3 regions of the Arthrobacter sp. UYCo732 genome follow, and region 1 is predicted to be linked to each of the others. Evidence: riboswitches for the same ligand, from Rfam matches in the RefSeq annotation. Region 1 holds a riboswitch; each other region holds the start of a gene.

Region 1 (7,047 bases):
CGGGCATTTCGACGTCGGGCCGCAGCTGGGCCTCCACCACGTTGAAGGTCTGAACGCCATTTTCGTCCTCACCGGCGCAGAACCGCAGTGAAACCAGCTGCTCGGGAGTCCAGATGATCCCCTCGGAGACCAGGAAGCCGGCCACGAGGTCAAAGTCGTCCCCGGGAGTTCGCATTGTCACGGAAAACGACAGCTGGCCAATCCTGATCTCCAGCGGCTCTTCAACGGCGAGGACGTCCTCACGGCAGCGGACCGGAAACTCCAAGGCATTGGGCGAGCCGTCCAAAACGTACTTGTGCACCTTGCGGCGCTGGGTCATGCGTCCCATCAGCGTCCTGCACTGCTTCGAAGGCCCTTGCAGGCGTTCCGGACTGGGCGGCTGGGAGTGTTCATAGCTCAATCATCGCACCACGGCCGGGCTGTGGAGCACCGCCAGAGCCATGGAGCAGGGCCGCGCAGCACGGCAGCTCAGTCCAGCAGGGCACTCCAGTCCACCGGACCGGCAGGCTTCGCCGCGTCCTTGTCCGCCGTCTTACTGCCAGGCTTGGCCGCAGGACGGGTTTTGGGCTTGGTGCCGGCCGGTTCGGGCACAGGCAACGGCGGTCCCCACGGCAAAGCGAACGCCGGCACAGGCTCGCCGAGATGCACTCCGTGCGGCGGGACAACTATCACCCCGTGGGCCGAGGCCAGCCCGCGCATCATCCCCGGTCCGGTGTGCTTGGCCGGGGAAGCCATCCCGTACAGGAGCCGGAAGGGCATCAGCCGGGTCCGTCCTGGCTCCGGCTCGAGGGTTGCACCGCAGGGGACGTCCTGCACGGGCGGCAGGGGGCCGTGGCCCAAAGCCGCTAGCAGGGGTTCGCCCACAGTGGACAATGCCATCATGGCAGCCAGCGGGTTCCCGGGCAGCCCCATGACAAAGCGTCCGTCCGGGAGTTCGGCCAGGACGGCAGGATGCCCGGGGCGCATCGCAATGCCGTCGATGATCAGCCGCCCGCCCAGTTGCGCCACTGCGCGGCGGAGGTGGTCGGTATCGGAACGTCCCGTCCCGCCGGTAGTGATCACGACGTCGGCAGGCAGCGCGGCGGGGTCCGGAACCTCAGGCGCGAGGTCCTCCAGGCCAGCCAGCCACTCCGGATAGGAGTCGCCGATTCTTTCCTGGCCGGCGTAGATGCCGCCGAGCATGGCCACCACTGCTGCGAGCTGCGGGCCGAAGGTATCCCGGACCTGCCCTGGCACGGGCAGGCCTTCCGCCACGACTTCGGATCCGGTGAGCAGAAGCTTCACCACCGGCTTCCCGCGCACCAACAGGTCATCGTGCCCCGCCAGGGCGGCGACGGCCAGATGGGCCGGGTTCAGGGTGACGCCCGCCTTGACCAGGACGTCCCCCGCAGCTGCTTCCTCACCCGCTTTCCGGATATGCTGGCCGTTCTTGGGCTCGCCGGGGCGGGCGGTGCCGCCTGTAAGCAACAGCGGCAGGCCGTCGTCGTCCGTGCCCAGCACCGCACTCTCGCTGCGCAGCACCCCCTTGGCTCCGGGCGGAATCAATCCCCCAGTGACAATCCGGCTGGCCTGATGCGGAGCCAGCCGCCGGCCGGCCTCCGCCACAATCCACGGACCGCCGCCGTTGACCGCCCAGCCGTCCATCGCGGAGGACGCATAATGCGGCATATCGTGCAGCGCGGTGATGGCTTCAACCAGGACCCGCCCCAGTGCCTGGTCCAGCGGGACCCGTCCGGGCGGAATCGGCGTGGCACTGTCAAAGGCGGCTTGGCGCGCCTCGTCCCAGGTATGGGCCAGGTGCGTTGCGTGCGCCTCAGCGGCGTGCACCTCAGGGGCAGGAAGGGAATGCTGCGGGTCGGGGCTCCCGGGTTCGTCGCCGGAGGCGGCGGTCATTCGGCGGTGATCATTCGACGGGTACCCCGGTGGGTTCGGAATCGTAGTCTGCAGCGAGGGCCCGGGCGCGGTCCATGGCTGCGGTCATGGCGGCAGCGTCCGTAACCTGTCCCGATCCCGCTGCCAGGCCCGCCGCCAGCCCGGCAATAAAAGTTGTCAGCGGTGCCGCCGGGCGGACCACCGAGTGGGCGGCCACTCCAGCCAGCGACAGGATGGCGTTCACGTCAATCTGGACGTCTTCAAGTTCGTATGCCTGCAGCAGCGCCCGGCACCACTCTTCCAGCGTCTCGTCCTGACTCTTCACGCTCTGCCTCCCAAATCATCTGCGGCCGCGTTGCTCCGGGATCCACTGAGCGGATCCGGGCCGGCCACACCAAGTGCGGCGGCGTCGTCCCAGGTGTCCACGTCAGCTGTGGAGCCGGCCGGAACGGCGACAGGCTGTAGGTCAAGACTAGCAAGGAGCGCCCCGACCGAACCGTTGATTAAGCTTCCTTTAGCGGCAAGCTCGGCCACTGAACGTTGTAGCGCAGCCGTGCTATAAAAGCCCACCAACGGCTGTCGCCGGCCATCCTGCGAGACAGCCACCACTCCGTCCGCGGCCACTGCCGGTCCGCCGGCTTCCAAGGCCTTCCGGAGGGCGGCCACCGCGTGCCGAACATTGGGCATGTCACAGGCCAGCACCAAAGTCAACCGGGGACGGCATCCGCCGGTGGCGTCCCCTGCCGCGGCACCTCCTACGACAGAGAGATCCTGCACTGCCGCGAGCCCGGCCGCGATGGCGGCCGCCGGACCGCCGAACGGCGGCTCCTCACGGCAGCTGAGGATCCCGGCCGGCATGTTCCCGGGGCCAGGACCCACGACGGCGATGGCCCGGGCACCTCCGGCAGCGGCGACCGAACGGCGCAACAGCGTATCGCCGTCGTATGTCAGGCTTTGCTTGGGCACGCCGCCAAGGCGCGCGGAACGGCCACCGGCGAGAATGACGGCATCAAAACTTAGGGGGTCAGCGTCCACCCTCCCAGCCTAACGGCGGTGGCGCGGTCAGGCCGCCCGTTCAGGCAGCAGGAAGGGGTCCCAGGCCGGCGTCGGCTTCTCCAGCTCCTTGATCTGCCAGATGGTGCCATGCGGCGGCTCCGGCACAACCTTCAGCTTCCACCCCATTTCGGCAGGGGTGTGGTCGCCCTTGGTGTTGTTGCACCGAAGGCATGCGGCCACGAGGTTCTCCCACGAGTCGGCGCCACCCCGTGATTTGGGCTGCACATGGTCGATGGTGTGGGCACCTTTGCCGCAGTATGCACACCGGTGACCATCACGCCGCAGGACTCCGCGGCGGCTGACCGTAGTGCTCTGGTTGTATCGGGGGCGGATGTAGCGGTTCAGGAGAATCACGGACGGGCGGCCCAAGATTTCCTGCGGACCCACTACAGGGTCATCGCCTTCGGCAATAACGCTGGCCTTGCCCGTGAGCACAAGCACCAGCGCCCGGCGGAAGGTGACAACCGCCAGCGGTTCATATCCAGCATTCAGAACGAGAGTGCGCATGCACGTACCTCTTCGTGGCCGCACCCGTCAGGGGCACGAGGGCCGGCTGCCCCCGGCATATCCGGGCTATGGATCGACACCACAAGAGTAAACAGAAAATGCCGGTATCAACTAATTACCCGTTCCGTGGCGCTACGTGTCGGGCCCGCCGGGCGTCCAGTCCGGGGTGGAACGGCAGGAGCAAGCAAAGGGACCCCCGCCATCAGGCGGAGGTCCTTTGAAAGCTCAATCAACTACTAGGACACGCGGATGAAGACCGGTCCCGAACCAACGTTGGCGCTGAATACAACGGTCTGGTTGCCGTTGTAGCCGCCGTGCACAGCCTGGCCGTTGCCGGCGTAGACCGCGATGTGGGCCATGCCGGCTCCGCCGTCTGCGTAGTAGATCAGGTCGCCGGGCTGGGCTTCGGCTGCACTCACGGTGCGGCCCAGGGAGAGGTAGCCAGCGGGCCAGTCGTGGAAGTTGATGCCCACTGCGGCGAGCGAGTTGGTCACCAGCATGGTGCAGTCCTGGCTCACACCCAGCTGTGCGTAGGCTGCGGACAGGATGGCCTGGCCCTTGCCGCTGGCAGCCACCGGAGCGGCGTGCGCGGACGGAGTGGACGCCGCCACCTTGATAGTGGCTGCGGGCTTGGCAACCGGAGCGGCCGGAGCCTCAACAACGGGCTCCGCCACCTTAACGGGAGCCGGTGTGGTGGTCACAGCAGGCTTCTCGTAGGAGATGGCGATGGTGGAAGAGGCCGAAATGATGGCCGGCGCGGAGACCCCAACCTCAAGGTTGGCGGTGGAGACTGCTTCGCGCTGAACGTTGGTCTCTGCCGCGTTCGCCGCGATACCACTGGTCAGGACCAGGCCGGAGGCTGCAGCGATAACCGCGGCCTGGCGGCCCATGCCGCCGGCGTTGTCGCCGACAGCCTTGGCAATGACAGCCAGCGAGTTGGTCTTGGTGACCTCGGCGCGGTGGCGTGCAACAGTTGCACGTGTAGTCATTTAATTTCTCTCTTTCGTGTTCCTAAGGACCGCGTGGGCAGCCCAACGGCGTTGGACGCGCCGGCATCTTGGGGGTACGCCGGCACGCCCCGAACGGGGATGTGATGAAGAGTTCCAGTGAAGAAACGGTTGCAGCCCAGGGCTGCGGGGGTTACAGCGCCGGGGTGAAGAACGAGGACGTGCCGGTGGCTGCAGCCGCGTGCAGCAGGGTGCCCTGCGACGGGTTCAGCGCACTGATCATCATGCCGTTGCCGACGTAGATGCCAACGTGGGCTCCACCGTTCTGCATAACGAGGTCGCCGGGAGTAGGGGTTGCGGTAGGCCGCATGGCCGTCCAGGCATTCGTGCGGGGGATGCTAATGCCGGCCTGGGCGTAGACCCACTGGGTGAAGCCGGAGCAGTCCCAGCCATTGGGAGTGGTGCCACCCCAGAGGTAGGGGTGACCGATGCCGGTGTACGCAATTGCTGCCAGACCCGAAGCCGCGGCGGAGGAAACGGTGTCCGCGAGCTTGCTCTTGACAGCACCCGCAGCTTCCGTTGCCGTTGCTGCTGTTTCCGTAGCCGTGGACTGCGCCCGGACCCGCTCAATCCTCGGAGCTGCAGTGGTTTTGACCACGGGGCGCTCGAAGGAAACAGTGGCCGTGGGTGCGGCAGTTACGGCTAGTGCAGTCTGCGCGGAACCGGACTCGGTGGACGCGGACACACCAGCGGTGGTGTCCGCGGCGTTGGCCGGAAGCCCCAAGGTCAGGATGAGACCCGACGCAGCTGCGATGACAGCAGCCTGGCGACCTACGGTCCCGGCATTTGCACTAACGGCCTTGGACACGGAGCCCAAGGGGTTGGTGCGAACCGTTTGCGCGCGGTGACGCGCAGAATTATGACGTGAAGACACGAAGGTAGCCTCTCCCAATGCCTGCGAGGTGAGCTGTCGGATTCGGATGGGAGTTCACCCGGCCGCGCTGCTTCCTGGGAAGCTTTGCGACTTAACCCCAAGGCCTTCAAAATCGAAGACCAAAATTGGTTCCCCCGCCCCTGCCAGACGATGTAATGCGAACGGACCTTGAGCGGTGGCAGAGCTAGGCAATCCACTCAAGAACGTCAACTTCGGAAAAGTTGACGCGCTTTAGACGGTACAGGAGTTCAAGGACAATGTCACATTCAGGTCACGGCTTGTCACTGTGATCTGAGAGTTGACCATCATTTAATGCTCAGAGCCAGCCTGTGGGGTCAACAACTTCGCCGTTGACCTGTACCTCGAAGTGGAGGTGGCAGCCGGTGGAGGCGCCCGTGGTGCCACTGAGGGCAACAACCTCGCCGCGGGTCACTTTCTGTCCTACCTTGACGGTAGCGGAGGACAGGTGGTTGTACGTGGTTTCCAGGCCATTGCCATGGTCCACCACAACCCGGTTACCGCCGCCGTACTGGTGCCAGCCGACGAACGTCACGGTGCCGCTGGCAGCAGCCAACACGGAAGTGCCGCACTGGGCCACATAGTCCTGGCCGCGGTGGAAGTCACCGGAACCGCCGGTAATGGGGCTGATCCGGAATCCGAACGGAGAGGCGGTGATCAGCTGGGCAAGCGGTGCGCCCAGGCTGCCGGCGGAGGACGCGGGGGTAATGGATCCAGCCGATTGTGCGCTCAACAGCTGCTTCAGCTTGCCGTCGGGATCGCCCTGCGTAACAACGGCGGAGCGACTGAAATCGATCTTGGCGGCTGCTTCCGCGGAAACCTCGGGCTGCGGGAGCCCGGACACCGCAGCGACGGACTGGCCAGGCTGCTGATCTGCCATCGACGGGCCCGCTACCGGAACCGTCACGGTAAGGACCAGGCCAGTGGCCGCAAGCGCAATGCCGGCCTTCTGGCCGATGCCGCTGGCGGCGGCGAAATCGGTGATCTGCCGGAATGCCCCCCGGCGGTTACGGCGCGCTTCGCGCTGCGGATCGCGGGGCCTCTCCGCAGAGAAACCCTCGGCCGCCCGCGGCGCCGGAGCGGGGCCTGCCGCACGCCGGCGGCCCCTGGAGTATTGCGTGGTCAAGAATGTTCCTCTCTGGATAGCCTGCGAAGTTAGCTGTCGGATTCGGGTCAGAGAGTGCAAAGACCCGGTCCGCCGTAACAAGCACTTGGCGCAGAGATATCCGGTGAGGATCCTTCGCTGGAAGAGGCTTGCTGCTGACGGACTTCACCCCAAGGCGTCTTGCGACTGCCGGTTGTGGTTCCCCCGCCTCTGCCAGTTGGTGACTCGTGCACCTGATCCGCTGGCAGAGCTCGGCTCCGGATCAGGTAACGTTTTTGTATCGACGCTTGGGTTAACTATATGCGATCAAGATACCCAGTAACAATTCCGTTATCTTTTGCGGAATGGCCACTGATGCGCTACTGGACATCCCGAATCAAGCCTTTACCCGCTCTTTTCGCAGGCCAGCAACGGCGCCTCTCCCGGCGGTCAGCCTCGCCGCAACTTCACCCCGGCGGCAACCCGGCGCTGACTCAGGCTCCTCAGCGGATCGCAACGAAAACGTGGGCTGCCACTTCGGGAGGCAACTCGAGAGCACCCTCAATCCCGGGAACCCGGACGGAGATGTACTCCCCTACACGCTCCAGTAAGACCGAGGCGCCAGGCCG
Region 2 (7,047 bases), on a different contig from region 1:
ACGTCGATGTCAAAGCCGCCTTTCTCCTTGGCCGTCAGTGTATGCGGGGCGCTGTCCGAGTTGGTCACCGTCACCATCGCCCCGGGCTTTACGGACGCCGGAACCTCATAGGCGAAGTCCTTGATCGTAATGATGGCCTGGCCAGCCGCTGCCGAACCACCCACAGATGGAGACGAAGCCGTGGTGGCCGTTGACGGGCCTGTGGACATCCCGCCCTGCGCGCCGCACCCGGTGACGCCGGCCAGAGACAGGACCGCCGCAACGGCCAAAACACGGTTGATCGTTTTCATGACAAACCCCTTCACGAAGGGATGCCCTCCACGCAGCCGGACGGCGCGCCCATCAGGAAACTACCCCTACACAGCATTCGTCACCCCCGCCTCCAGGGACTGCCCATCCGGGCACTGCCTCTTGTTTAAGGCCGCCCTTGTTTGCGTGCCTGCGCGAACCTACGAAAAATGCCAAGGGTTGCCTTATCGGCTCCGGATGTCCGGGGAGTCAGCACCCAAGGTCGTGAAGGAGTATCCCTTTTTAGCAGGGCAGTGACCGCGGCCAAAACACCTGCTGCCGTGCCGGATCCGGGGTGGTTTCCGTGCGCGGGGATAAGGCCCCGGGCGAGGAAATATCGGCCGCGACGTCGTCCAGGAACCCCGTGCCTGAACGGAAGAACCGCGGGCGTTGCCCGGCGATTGCCGTGAGCAGGGCGTCGTTGGACGTGATTTCCTCCTATACCTCCGCGCTGCTGCGCGTTCCGGGGATCCCGTTCGCGGTCTTGCCGGTCACGCTCAGAGATGTATGGCGGGTTCCGTGGTTGGCCAGTTCAAAGAGCGGATTGGCGGCAAGGTCCCGTGCCCGGGACGGGTTGATGCGGATCCATCGTGCCCCGGATCCGAGCATCCACATCCCGATGGCCACTTTCCTGAACATGGTTGCCCCGGCAGCTGCTCTGGGGGCCGCCGAGCATGCCCTGGAAGAGTTCCGGAACCTGATGTTGGTCCGCAAGGTCAAACAGACTGTGGAGCGTCGCCAGGCTGATTCGCCGCTCGCCCAGGCCAGGTTCACCCAGGCCTACGGCCAGGTTGCCACCGCACGGCTGCACTGGGAAGAAGCGGTCCGCGTGGCGGCCGCCTCCTTCGGGGGCCAGCCCGTCGCCTTCACTGATGAGGAGCGCGCGCAGTACCGGCTCTCCCTCGGCCTCAGCGGCCAGGCATCGGCGGAGCAGTCCGCCTCATCCTGACCGGCTCAGGCGGCAGCGTTCACCGCCTGGCGCACCCGCTCCAGCGGATCCAACGTGATGTCAACGTGCTGCTCAACCACGCCTCCCTGACCATGGACCCGATCCTGGAACAGTCCGGCCGCGGCCTGCTGGACCTTGGGTTTATCATTCCCGCCGAGCAGTTCTAGGGCGGACACAGGCAACGCACACAAAAGAACGGAACCCGGCACCTGCCGGGCTCCTTTTCTTTTCGTCGGCCTACTGGAAGTCGGCCAGCCAGGGATCCGGCCCGAAGACTTCATACTTTATGTACTTGGCGGGCACGCTTTTGGCGGTGAGGGCACTCCGTACAGAGTGCAGGAACGGCAGCTGGCCGCAGAGGTAGTGCCGGCCCTCCGCGATGCCCTGGACGCCACCACGGTGACGCATCACCGTCTACCCCGGCGTGGACCATGCCTCCCACAATGACACTGGGGAACGCTATAACGAGACCCAGGCGACGGCTGAGGGGAATGACACGCTGTCCTGGTTCGGGCAGCACGTCTGAGGACGCAACAGCGGCCGACGGCGGCTGGCGGCTGTGTGCCGACCGCCGCCGTCCAACGGCCTGGGGTCACGCTACGCGGACGAAGGAAGCGCCATGGAGCCAGCTGATGGAGTGGACCTCGGTCTTGAAGCCGTCCACGCCGCCACTGACAACCTGGCCGTTGCCGGCAAAGACGCCGACGTGTCCGGCGGTGATCACCAGATCACCAGGGGCTGGCGTCCCAACAACGCTTCCGTACTGGAAGAACTGGCCGGGTGCCAGGTCTCCCACACTCTTGCCGACGGAGCGCAGCGCCTTTTCCACCATGGCGGTGCAGTCCTGATGGACTCCCAGCTGAGAGTACGCGGACGCCAGGATTGCCGAGCCGGCCGAGCCGGATGGGGCCTGGACCGGAGCCGAGGTTGCCGCCGGCTTGATGCCGGTGTTGGCGGGAGCGGCCGGGGCGGCGGCGGTTTTGGCTGCCGGAGCCAGTGCTACTGCCTGCGCCACTGCCGGAGCTGCCTGCCCGGCGGCGGGGATCTGGATCTGGTCACCCGGGTAGATGACCGAAGTCAGGGACAGACCGTTCGCGGCCAGAACGTTGTTGAGGTCCACGCCGTAGGTAGCGGAAATCTGGCCCAGGGTGTCGCCGGAGACGACTGTGTGGGCGTTGGCCGGGGCCGGTGCAGGGGCTGGAGCCACGGCTGCTGCCGGTGCACTCGTTTGACTCTGAACGTTGGCCGTGCCGGAGCTGTCAGGTTCGTGGACGCTGGCCTGGGCCGGAGCGCTGAAGCCGAAAAACAGGCCGGAAGCAGCAGCGACCACAAGGGCCGGCCGTCCGATCGCCAGGGCACGGGACGCGGTGGTGGTGGCTGCACGATGGCGTGCGGCAGTGTACTTCTTGGACATGGTTGATTGCCTCTCCCATGCCTGCGGGGTGAGCTGTCGGGTTCGGGTCGGAGACACCCGGCCGGACGCCGCCGTGCAGGACGGGACGTATCGACTTAACCCCAAGGCTTCAGATGAAGCCGTGGAAACGTGGTTCCCCCGTCCCTGCCAGTTGAATTGCGCTGGGGTCCCGGGTCAGTGGCAGGGCTCGGCATACTGACGGGAATGTCCTGGCTTTGAACCGGGGCACTCAACGACCATAACGTCAGATTTTCCCCAATGTCACATTCCGGTAACGGAATGTACGGCCAAAAGACACCTTTATCTGCAGGCGGATCCATGCCGGAACGTCGACAACATCGCAGGTCAGCGCACATAAACCGTATATGCCCGGTTGGCTCACTAAACGGGCCCCGGATTGCCCAAAATTAGTTGGTTCACGGCCTGCGACTGACATTGGAACGAGCAGGACGTACCGACGGGAGGGGCAACGGGGATCTCTGCTGGATATCAATGCTTGGCCGGGAGTACGGGCAAGGGTGCGTTGCCCGGTAAGCTCACGAACTATGTCCCCGTTTGTTCAGAATATGCGGCTTCCCGGCCTCGCCGGAGGGAGTGGCTGTGGCCGTCCCCCTAACCTCCGCTGCACAATACGCTGTGGCCGAGGCCTCCCTGCAGGCGGCCAGTTCCCGGGTTGATGCACTGGCCGCCCCGTTGGCCCGGGCACAGGAGAAATCAGGCCGCCACGAGAAGGACGTCGGGCCCTCGCAGCCCAGTCGTACAAGACCGGCGGCACCAACATCGGTTTCTTTGTGGCCCTCGACGCACTACAGACCAACAACATCCACGGGCTAAACGTGGTGCAGATCGTCAGCGCCAAGACGGCGTCCCTGGTCCACAAATCGGCCGAGGCAGACAAGGCCGCCGAAGCGCTCGCCCAGCAGGAGCCTGCCGCCAAAGCCGAGCGCGAACGCCTCGCCGGCGAAGCTAGCACCAAGCTCTCCACGGCCCAGACGGCGCAGCAGGCAATGTCGCAGCAGGTCGCAGAGCAACAGGAGCACAGTACCGAACTCACCGCCCAGCCCGCCTCGCTCAGGGGAACAACAGGGGCAGTGGAAGGTGAATTCCGGCAAGGTCAGGCCCGGCTGGCCGCGAACGGCTGGGCCCAGGACCAATTCCAGTGCCTGGCGCAGCTCTGGACGAAGGAATCCAACTGGCTGACCACGGCCACCAACCCGTACTCAGGGCTTACGGCATCGCGCAGGCGCTGCCGGCCAGCAAGTACGCGAGCGCTGGCAGCGACTGGCTCGCCAGTTACCGAACCCAGGTTAAATGGGGAATGGCTTACATTGCAGACCGTTACGGGTCACTGTGCGCCGCCTGGAACCATTCCGTGATCAAGAACTGGTACTGAACCACGGTGGGTACCGGACCACAACGGTTACGTAACAACAACAGGTGTTCAACCTGACCGGGGGCCGGTGCCAGGCAGAGCCTCCCGCCGGTTTGGCAAATACCGCGGACCGGACGGGCGCTAGGCTTTTCCCATGGCTGATTTCGACCGGTTCCGGATCATGCTCGAGGACGAACGGGACCGAAAACTGGCATTGCTGCCGGCGCTCCGGGCGGATATCTCCTCAGCCAATGCCGCGCGCCAGGACTCCAACGCGGACGACGAACACGATCCTGAGGGCGCCACCATTGCCTTCGAGCTGTCCCAGGCCTCGGCGCTACTGGATCAGAGCAGCGCCGGACTGGCCCAGGTGGAAGCTGCCCTGCAGAGAATCTCCGACGGCACATATGGGGCGTGCGCTGTCTGTGGCCAGCAGATCGCCGAAGGCCGGCTGGAAGCCCGGCCGAGGACTCCGTACTGCATTGAACACGCCGCGGCCGGGCGCCAGGGGCTTTAGGTGACGCCAGTGAATCAAGCAGTCCAGGACGCCGCCGGGTTCATCGATACCACCGTGCAGAATGAAGGCACGTGGTACCGGGCCGAGGAAGTGGAGTCACGCGTTGGCAGGGCGTTGAGTTCGTACGGGGCATCCGTGGGAGCTGTGCGCGGCACCATCCGGGACGCCGGCAGGAAGTTCAAGGACCTTGGCCACGACGACGTGACCGCTTTGGCCTCGCAGCTGTGGGGCCGGCCGGGCCCTGGCCGGCGCCCGGTCTATGAGCGCCGGCTCGCCGCAGTGGTGCTGCTGCAGTCCCGGGTGGCGCTCCTGCGCCACTCCGACCTGACCCGGCTCGAGGGCTTTATCCGGTCCGCGCGCACTGCCGAGCTGGTGGACCCCCTGGTTGCCGACGTGGTGGTCGGCCTCCTGGCCGGGCTGGACGGTACCGAGCGCCAACGCGCCGGCGTGGTGATCGCACGCTGGCACCAGGACCCCGACGAGTGGATCCGCCACGCTGCGGCCATGACCGCAGAAATAACAGACCCGAGGAGACACACATGACGGACACCTACAACCTGGAACGCTTTGTTGCAGCCCAAGACGGCGGCGGGACCTACGGACAGGCACTGTCCGAGCTGCAGCTCGGCAACAAGCCGAGCCATTGGATGTGGTTCATCTTTCCGCAGCTGGCCGGCCTCGGCAGCAGCCCCACGTCCGTCAGGTACGCCATTACCTCCCTGGCAGAAGCGCAGGCTTTCCTGTCGCACCACCTCCATGACGCTGTTCCTGCGCGCTGCGCCCGGCGAGACAGTCTTCAAGACGGTACCGGCACGGTTCTTTGGCGGCGAACCGGATACCGCCACCGACGCTCTGCTCGCCGAGGGCAGGCACTGACCACTGTTTCCTTGTGGCGTTCAGTCGTACTCTGGGGCTGGAGGTGATTGCCATGGAGGCAACGCAAGGCGACAGGATCATCGTCCGGGGGAGGACGGTCGGAACTTCAGACCGGCACGGGGTGATTTTGGAAGTCCGGGGTCATGAAGGGCACCCGCCGTACCTGGTCCGCTTCGACGACGGACACGAAACGGTCATGTACCCCGGCGGCGATTTCGCCGTCGATCGCGGGACGGCAGGCCCCGGCGGCTGAAACGGAACGTCGGGCAGGACATGAGGATCGGCGCGCACCTGTCAGACTTGGGGCATGGATCATTCCCTGACTGCCACGTCCGCTGAGGCCGGTTCCCACGTTCCCCCTGCCATGGCTGGTCCGCGGGATCCAGGTGACGCATGGGTGGAAGGTGACCGCGGCAAGTTTTGGGGCAGGTTCGGTGCGGCCGGCGTGCTGGCGTACGACCCCGCCAAGGGTGTTCTCCTCCAGCACCGAGCACTCTGGAGCCACAACGGCGGCACCTGGGGACTCCCCGGCGGAGCCCTCCACCACGGTGAGGACACGGTCACGGGTGCCTTGCGCGAGGCGCACGAGGAAGCGGCGGTGCCCGCCGCCGGTGTGAGCGTGCTTTTCACCTCGGTGCTGGACGTCGGGTACTGGACGTACACCACCGTTGTGGTCCTGGTGACGGCGCCGTTCGATCCCGTCATCAGCGATCCGGAAAGCCTCGAACTTCAGTGGGTTGCGCTGGACGAGGTGGACCGGAAGGAACTGCACCCCGGCTTCGCAAAAGCCTGGCCGGATCTGTGGCCACGCCTGCCGGAGCTTTACGCCGGACCTGGTCAGTAGGCGCAGCCAGTAATCCTTGCCGAACTCCGCGCTGCCGAGGATGGGCAGGTGGTCCGATTAGCGGCTGCTGCGGTAGTAGATGGCCAGTCCCAGCCGGTTGCCCTTGGTGGTGTCCGCGAGCAGCAGCGGCCCGAGCGTTTCGGGCAGGTCGGCCGAGTCGACTTCCTGCAGGCACAGTGCGTCGATGCCAAAATTCCGTGCGGGCGCGAGGAGTTCGCCGCTTGCTTTGTGCTTCCGAAGGTTATAACTGATGACGCGCGTGCGTGGACACCTCGCCCGAGGGGCGCTAACAGGACCAATTTCAGAGTCTACCGAGATAGCGTTCCGCGGGCGCTAACATTTTGTTGCGTTCGTCACCCCGGCTCCGTGGCACCAGTTAGAGTTAATGATCATTCACCCATAACCCGGCGGAAGGGGCCAACGTTGACCAAGGAACTACCTGCACTTGCCCACGGTCCTTTCTACTATCAGTCGCTGGGGGGTGACCGCTTTCGCTCCACCATCCATGCCCAGGGCGCCTGGAACGAGCACGAACAGCACATGGCGCCTGCCGCAGGGCTGATGGCTGACAGCCTGGAGCGGCACGAACCCCGCGCCGATATGCGGATGGCCCGCCTGAGCTACGAGATCCTTGGCCTGATTCCAGGCGGTGAGTTCACCATCGAAACCTCCACCCTCCGCCCCGGCCGGAGCATTGAGTTGCTGCAGGCTGAGCTAGTTGCCAACGGCCGCGTGGCCATCCGTGCCACGGCGTGGCGGCTGATCACCGCTGATACAGCTGCGGTGG
Region 3 (7,047 bases), on a different contig from region 1:
CACATGGCGCACGGCTCCAGCGTGACAACCAGTGTGCAATCTTCCAGCCTCCAGCCGTCGCCGGTGCCGCCATCCAGTTTCGACAGCGCACGCAGCCGGTCCGCTGCCCGGCGGATGGCGACCACCTCCGCGTGGGCGGTGGGGTCACCCAGTTCCTCCCGCTGGTTCCGTCCGGAACCCAGCAAGCCGCCGTCGGGCCCTATGACAACGGCACCGATGGGCACGTCCTCGGTGGCCAGTGCACGCCGGGCTTCGTCGAGGGCAAGACCCATCCACTCACTGTGTTTCTTATCGCCGGGGACCATGGCTCAATGATAGTTTCGAGGGATATCCATCCTTGCCACCCGCCGATGCCAGGAGGAACTCGTGGACGTCGATACATTCAGGGCCCGTGCCGGCCAGTGGTTCAGACCGTATGCCGCGTTGTGGGTCACCATGCTGGTGGGCGGCGTGCTGGTGGTGATCATGGCGCTGCTGGGTGCCGAGGTCTATGACAGCGTGGTGGACGACGCAGGGCTGACGTCCCTGGACCAGCCCGCTTTGGAGCTTTCCGAGAGCCTGCGGGCCCCCGCACTGGACGCGGGCGTCACAGCCTTTACTAATATTGGCGGCGGAATCGGCATGCCCATCCTGGCAAGCATCCTGACCGCCTGGCTCACCGTGCTGAGCAGGACCTGGCGGCCCATCATCCTGGTGGGCGGCGCGGCGGCCGTGTCCACCCTGGCCACCACAGTGGGCAAGCGTTTGGTTGGCCGCACCCGTCCCGACCATGCCGACGCGGTCCCGCCTTACGAGACGTCGCCCTCTTTTCCCAGCGGTCACACGTTGAACACCACTGTGGTGATCGGCGTAATTGTGTACATCATGTGCCTGCAATTCGAGATAACTTGGGCCCGCCTCACGGCGATCGCCGCAGGTTTGGTGTTCATCATCGCCATGGGCCTGAGCCGAGTCTTCCTGGGTCACCACTGGCTGACGGACGTGATGGCCGGCTGGTTCCTGGGGTTCGCCTGGGTGGGCATAGTGATCCTGGCACATCGGCTGTTCCATGTGCTGCGGAAACGGGAGCACGGAGGGCCGCCGCCAACGTTCGAGCACCCCGCCATCCGGGACGAGCAGCCGAGCTGACTCCTGGCAGGGGCTCCCCGCCCGGATGGTAGTTTTGACGCATGCGCACTCTCGTTGTGGACCACCCGCTGGTCGCCCATAAGCTCACCGTCCTGCGGGACAAGAACACACCGTCACCGGTCTTCCGGATGCTGACGGAAGAGTTAGTGACACTGCTCGCGTATGAGGCCACCCGCGACGTCCGCACGCAGCCTGTGACCATCGAGACCCCGGTGAGCACCACAGTGGGAACCGCCTTCACCAAGCCCACACCCCTGGTGGTGCCCATCCTCCGCGCGGGCCTGGGCATGCTGGAGGGCATGACCAAGCTCGTCCCCACAGCTGAAGTGGGATTCCTGGGCATGGCCCGCGACGAGGAAACCCTGGACATCATCACTTACGCCGAACGTCTCCCGGAGAACCTCACGGACCGGCAGATCTTTGTGCTGGACCCGATGCTGGCCACCGGCGGCACCTTGCGCGAAGCCATCAAGTTCCTCTTCAAACGAGGCGCCTCGGACGTGACCTGCATCTGCCTTCTGGCTGCGCCGGAAGGGTTGGCGAAACTGGAAGAAGAGCTTGCTGACGCGAACGTGACCATCGTCCTGGCCTCCATCGACGAGAAGCTCAACGAGAAGTCCTACATTGTGCCGGGACTCGGCGACGCAGGGGACCGGCTGTACGGCATCGCTGGCTAAAGCAGCGGACCCTCAGAAGGCACGGCACGGTGCGGTGCGGTTTAGGAGGGTAGGTGCGGGCGGCAGCCCCGGCTGCGCGTGCCGGGCTCGATGGTTCCGACTGCGAGTACCCGCCGGTGACGGACAGGGTTGGCTTCAATGCGGACTTCGATGAGCGGCCCAGCGAGTCCATCCGCTTTGTCCAGCTGACACCCCGGCTCCGCGTGCGCAATCTGCATCGGCGAGGGACTCACAGACGCGCCGCCAGGTACGGCACCCAGCCCGCAGCTCGTGGTCAGCGACATCCGTGCCGCCCATGACCGCCTCCAAAACAAGGGTGTCGCCGTGAGTGAAGTGGACGTTCAGGACTGGGGCCATTTCGTGTCTTTCGGGGATCCCGACGGCAACAAGTGGGCTGTGCAGTAACATCCCTGGCCGTGAGGCCTAGGGCAAAATGGAGAGATGAACAACCCAGCCCTTTGCCGCCCGTGCGCTTTCCTGCCGGGCAGCCCTCTTCGACATGGAAACGAGTGCGCTGCGGGCATTCGGACGGTAGCCATAGGCCCCAACGCCGGTCAACTGCTTGACGGAGTCCTATATATCCCGGACTACGGCTGGGTAGACGCTTCCCTGGAGGCGGACGGCGAGGGCCAACAAATCATTTCTTCCCGGCTTTGAGATCGGCTACAACCTTCGCGATCCGGCGGGCGCGGGTTTCCGCTGTCCTGGCATCGGCGATGGGCTCCACGTACCGCCGCTGGGTGCTGTAATTCAGCGTGGCATAGAACGCCTGGGCATCCGGTTCGGCGGCCAGGGCTGCGGCCAGGTCGTCAGGGACCTCAATGATGCGCGGCTGCGTGTCCAGTTCCACGTCCACCTCGACGGTGTCGCCGGACGCCACTCCGGTGAATTCACGGTTGGCGGCGCTCACGCCAACCAGGTTCTGCCCGCCCATGACGGCAATGCTGCTCCGGTAACTCCTGCCGTTGATGGTCACCACCACCGGCGGACGCTTGCCTGCACCGAGCGCCGCGACGACCTCCTCGGGAACTTCAATGCCCGCCTTGTTGCCGCTGCCCAGAACCGTGGTGGTGAATTTCATGGCCCCAGTATGCCGCGGCGCCCGAAGCCAGGGAAGCGCGGATCCCGAGGACAACCTGCTGAGTAAGCCGGGGATGCAGGACAGCAGGCCCTGAACCGGGGGATTCAGGGCCTGCTGTGGCTGTTGGGATTCCGGAGAATCGTGCTTAGTACCAGTTGTGCGACAGGTGGAAGTTCAGCGCACCGCACGGTGACTGGTAGCGCTCCTGGATGTAGTTCAGGCCCCAGTTGATCTGCGTGCGGTAGTTGGTGAGGTAGTCAGCGCCGGCGCTCGCCATCTTCTCGGCGGGCAGTGATTGGACGATGCCGTACGCGCCGCTGCTTGCGTTGGTGGCGGTGGTGGTCCAGTCAGATTCCTTGGTCCACAGCGTCTGCAGGCATGGCATCTGGTCAGCGGACCAGCCGCGGCTGGCCAGTTGGCCCGCAGCATAAGCCTGGGCTCCGGCGGGATCGTTAACGGCCACAACCGGCGCGGGCTCGGGTGCCGGAGCGGGAGCGGGGGCTGGCTCGGGTTCCGGTGCAGGAGCCGGTGCGGGAGCCGGCGCAGGTGCTGGTTCGGCTGCCTGCGGGGCAACGCTGATCTCGGGCGCTGCAGGTGCCGGTACGGGATTCGCCAGCATCTCGGCCTTTTCCATGCTCAGCTTCGAGTCGGCTTCCGCAGTGGACAACTGCTGCGTGTCGCTGGCTGCTGTCATCGTGTTGGACTCGGACGCGTGGCCCGCTGCGCCCAACCCGATGAGCATGGCGCTCGCCGCGGTGAGCACGGCTACGCGCTTCCCCAGGGACGGAAACTTGTTGCGAAGCGTGGTGCCGCCGCCGACTGGGCGTGTTTGTACCTTGGATTTAGACATGATGGATCGCCTCTCACACCTGCGGAGTTAGCTGTCGGGTTCGGATGAGGGCATCCGGCCACACGGAAATTCAGTGCTGGCTTTACCCCAAGGGCATTACGCCCGGGACTCTGGGTCCCCCGCCTCTGCCTGGTCAAGCGGAATCCGGTAAGCGGCAGAGCTTGGCGTCATCCGGATATGCGGCCCGAATGGGATCCGCACTCTATCGACGGTACAGGAGCTCAGCACTGAAGTCACATTTTGGTAACAGGAATCACGGCGACGGCGCGTTGCCTTGCAGCGCAGCGGCCCCGGCGGGTAGGCGCAGCACGAACTCCGTGCGTCCGGGGCGCGACTTCACCTCCACGGTGCCGCCATGCGCCTCAATAATCGACTGAACGATGGACAAGCCCAGTCCACTGGTGCCCTCGGAAGCCCCCGGCCCGGACTCCGGCGCTGTGCCCTTGCGGGCGGCGTCTGCGCGGGCAAACCGCGAGAAAACGTGGTCCACGAAGTCCGGCGGGATGCCCCCGCCGTCGTCCGTCACCGAAATTTCGGCATTGCCATCGGCGGACTTCCGCACGCTGCTGACCACGGTGGTCCCTGGTGTGGTGTGTTTGCGTGCGTTGGAAAGGAGGTTCACCAGTACCTGGCGCAGCTGGGACGCGTCGCCGTTGACGGAGAGCGGCTCGTACGGAAGTTCTAAGTGCCAGTGGTGATCCGGCGCGATCACCTTTTCATCGCTGACCGTTTCGATGACGAGCTGGGTGAGATCAACCTCGCTGAGTTTCAGGGGCTGCCCCTCGTCGAGCCGGGCCAGCAGCAGCAGATCCTCCACCAGCGTGGTCATGCGTTCGGACTGGCTCTGCACCCGTGCGAGCGATTTCCTGCCATCCGGTGTGAAGTTCTCGGTCATGCGCATCAGCTCTGTGTAGCCCCGGATGGCGGTCAGCGGTGTGCGCAGTTCATGGGAGGCATCGGCTACGAACTGCCGCACCTTGGTCTCGCTCCGCTGCCGCGCTTGGAGGGCATTGGCGACGTTGTCCAACATTAGATTCAGGGCGTGGCCCACACTGCCCACTTCAGTTCCGGGATTGGCGTTCGACGGCGGGATCCGCACGGCGAGTGCCACCTCGCCAGCGTCCAGCGGGAGTCTGGCCACCTGGGTGGCTACTTCAGAGAGCTGCTCGAGGGGCTTCATGGTGCGCCGGATCAGAACCGTGCCGGCCAGCCCGATCAGCAACAGTCCGCCCAGGGAAACGAACACGAAAGTCCACACCAGCGAAGCCAGGGTGCCCTCCTTGGCCGCCAGCGGAAGTCCGGTGACCAGGAGATCGCCGTATCTGGTTTGGACAGCCAGAATCCGGTAATCCCCGTTGGACAGGGAGCGGTCCACGGGGTTGCCGTTGTGCGTCAGCTCGAGCAGGGTTTCCTTGTCTTTGGCGTCGAGGGCCAGGCGCGTGGTGTCCGAGTCCAGGTATCCGCCACTGATGATCTGGCCGTTCAGGATGCGTGCATTGAGCGTCCCCACACTCTGCCCACGGGAGTCCAGGGGATCGGGCCTGCCGTTGAAGCCACCCAAGGGCTGGCGGCCAGGATCATTCGAACGTTTCGCAGCCTGGCTCAGCTGGTCATCCAGCTGCCTGGTCAGAAAAGAGCCCATAGACGCATAGCTGAACAGCCCGACCGCGCCGCAGATGGCCACCAGCAGTGCCATGGCCAGCAGGATCAGGCGGGTGCGCAGATGCCAGGTGGACGGTTTCAGCCAGCTGCGGGCCGGTGCCGTGGTTGTTGGTGGCGGAGTGGACATGGAGCTGCTACTCCGCCGGCTTGATGACGTATCCAGCGCCGCGCACGGTGTGGATCATGGGCGGCTGCGCGGCGTCCACCTTTTTGCGCAGGTAGGAAATGTAAAGCTCCACAATGTTGGCCTGCCCGCCGAAGTCATAATTCCAGACCCGGTCCAGGATCTGGGCCTTGCTGATCACGCGTTTGGGGTTTTCCATGAGGTAGCGGAGAAGCTCGAACTGTGTTGCCGTGAGCTGGAGTTCGTCCCCGGCCCTGGTGACTTCCCGCGTATCGATGTTGAGTACAAGATCACCCACCACCAGTTCGGCGGTGTCCATGGCGGCAACTCCGGACCTCTGGACCAGGCGGTGCAGCCGCAGCAGGACCTCTTCCATGCTGAAGGGCTTGGTGACGTAGTCGTCCCCTCCGGCGGCCAGGCCCGCGATCCGGTCGTGGACAGCGTCCTTCGCGGTCAGGAAGAGCGCAGGTACCTCCGGCGCAAAGGCGCGGATCCTGCCCAGCACCTCGACGCCGTCGAACCCTGGCAGCATCACGTCCAGTACCAGCACGTCCGGACGGAACTCCTTGGCAAGCTTGACGGCCTCCGGGCCGTCCGCGGCTACGGCAACAGACCAGCCGGCCATCCGCAGCCCCATGCTCATGAGTTCGGAAAGGCTGGGTTCGTCGTCGACTACGAGAGCGCGGATAGGGGAGCCGTCGGGGTGCGTCAGCTGCGGCAGGTTGTTGGTCATGGAGTGCGAAGTAGCCATGGGACAACTCTCTGATCTGTGGGTTAGTTCACCCTGCGGCGTTCCTGTGCGCAAGCTGTGAATCCCAGCCTAGCGAGCTGGACGGACCGGGGCGCCGCTGGGCGGTCCTATGCGGAAAGCGTCACCGCGGTGGCACGAATCACTCTCCAAATCCGCAACAGGCAGTCGCAGGGGCATTTTCAGCCGCCGGGCGCCTTCGCGGTTGGACAGGGAGCAAAACGGCATAGGCGATTTCAGTAATCCATACCTTTATGAATTTCACCAGATGGACTGGGGTACCTGCCGAACAATGTTCGCGAGGAGGGTGCCCTTTGGCTTCTTTCGCAGATAACGACTGTTATTTTGTGGTCCTGACAGAATTGTGATCTACAACACAGTTGGACCGCTTGTCTCACAATGCGGAACATTAGGGCCTTTGTTACTTGCAAGTTCTCATTGTTACGTTGCACACTTTCAATTGTGAACAAGAACTCAACGGCACCTGCAGCCGCAGAATATTGGCCCAGCACATCCGCTGCTGCCGACATGCGCTGTTGTCGAATGCACGCCTGACCTTCAGATCCCACCAAGTTCTTAGGCATTCGCCCCCAGTCCGGATTCGGGTGCCCCTCCCAGATTTTCAGTGCGGGAAACCCAGCATTCGAGCCGTCGTAACGGCCATTCACATTGAGGTAAGCATTCATGTCAGTTGCATCCGGATACGTCCACATCTCCGTCCGTAACGCAGGTAAGCCCAGCCAGGCCCCGGGTCTCCGCCAAGGTTTTGGTACCCGT

What was found. A riboswitch is a leader RNA that binds a small molecule or an ion and turns the genes downstream of it on or off. The one in region 1 is predicted to bind cyclic di-AMP.
Region 2: linked by a shared signal. The riboswitch ahead of ABIB45_RS02385 (C40 family peptidase) and the one ahead of ABIB45_RS12655 (C40 family peptidase) in region 1 are both predicted to bind cyclic di-AMP.
Region 3: linked by a shared signal. The riboswitch ahead of ABIB45_RS14500 (aggregation-promoting factor C-terminal-like domain-containing protein) and the one ahead of ABIB45_RS12655 (C40 family peptidase) in region 1 are both predicted to bind cyclic di-AMP.

Annotation. Positions count from the first base shown of each region.
Region 1 covers NZ_JBEPPJ010000008.1:101,301-108,347, forward strand. The annotation lists gene fdhD (formate dehydrogenase accessory sulfurtransferase FdhD) at 1-328, opposite strand, end outside; gene ABIB45_RS12630 (molybdopterin molybdotransferase MoeA) at 469-1,893, opposite strand; gene ABIB45_RS12635 (DUF6457 domain-containing protein) at 1,904-2,197, opposite strand; gene mobA (molybdenum cofactor guanylyltransferase) at 2,194-2,907, opposite strand; gene ABIB45_RS12645 (HNH endonuclease) at 2,935-3,435, opposite strand; gene ABIB45_RS12650 (NlpC/P60 family protein) at 3,672-4,424, opposite strand; gene ABIB45_RS12655 (C40 family peptidase) at 4,576-5,250, opposite strand; cyclic di-AMP (ydaO/yuaA leader) riboswitch at 5,321-5,493, opposite strand; gene ABIB45_RS12660 (M23 family metallopeptidase) at 5,633-6,460, opposite strand; cyclic di-AMP (ydaO/yuaA leader) riboswitch at 6,464-6,681, opposite strand; gene ABIB45_RS12665 (iron-dependent transcriptional repressor DtxR) at 6,922-7,047, opposite strand, start outside.
Region 2 covers NZ_JBEPPJ010000001.1:495,418-502,464, forward strand. The annotation lists gene ABIB45_RS02360 (cupredoxin domain-containing protein) at 1-290, opposite strand, end outside; gene ABIB45_RS02365 (polysaccharide deacetylase family protein) at 727-915, opposite strand; gene ABIB45_RS02370 (hypothetical protein) at 908-1,237, shown strand; gene ABIB45_RS02375 (hypothetical protein) at 1,475-1,645, opposite strand; gene ABIB45_RS02380 (hypothetical protein) at 1,662-1,763, shown strand; gene ABIB45_RS02385 (C40 family peptidase) at 1,830-2,651, opposite strand; cyclic di-AMP (ydaO/yuaA leader) riboswitch at 2,655-2,824, opposite strand; gene ABIB45_RS22540 (hypothetical protein) at 3,482-3,805, opposite strand; gene ABIB45_RS22545 (aggregation-promoting factor C-terminal-like domain-containing protein) at 3,811-4,044, shown strand; gene ABIB45_RS02395 (TraR/DksA family transcriptional regulator) at 4,178-4,540, shown strand; gene ABIB45_RS02400 (DNA alkylation repair protein) at 4,541-5,083, shown strand; gene ABIB45_RS02405 (DUF1810 family protein) at 5,080-5,463, shown strand; gene ABIB45_RS02410 (DUF1918 domain-containing protein) at 5,469-5,669, shown strand; gene ABIB45_RS02415 (NUDIX domain-containing protein) at 5,724-6,260, shown strand; partial or broken gene ABIB45_RS02420 (hypothetical protein) at 6,321-6,560, opposite strand; gene ABIB45_RS02425 (thioesterase family protein) at 6,684-7,047, shown strand, end outside.
Region 3 covers NZ_JBEPPJ010000011.1:54,548-61,594, forward strand. The annotation lists gene ABIB45_RS14475 (nucleoside deaminase) at 1-305, opposite strand, end outside; gene ABIB45_RS14480 (phosphatase PAP2 family protein) at 436-1,128, shown strand; gene upp (uracil phosphoribosyltransferase) at 1,170-1,805, shown strand; partial or broken gene ABIB45_RS14490 (VOC family protein) at 1,922-2,232, shown strand; gene ABIB45_RS14495 (YdeI/OmpD-associated family protein) at 2,443-2,886, opposite strand; gene ABIB45_RS14500 (aggregation-promoting factor C-terminal-like domain-containing protein) at 3,032-3,736, opposite strand; cyclic di-AMP (ydaO/yuaA leader) riboswitch at 3,742-3,896, opposite strand; gene ABIB45_RS14505 (sensor histidine kinase) at 3,990-5,525, opposite strand; gene ABIB45_RS14510 (response regulator transcription factor) at 5,533-6,273, opposite strand; gene ABIB45_RS14515 (winged helix-turn-helix domain-containing protein) at 6,955-7,047, shown strand, end outside.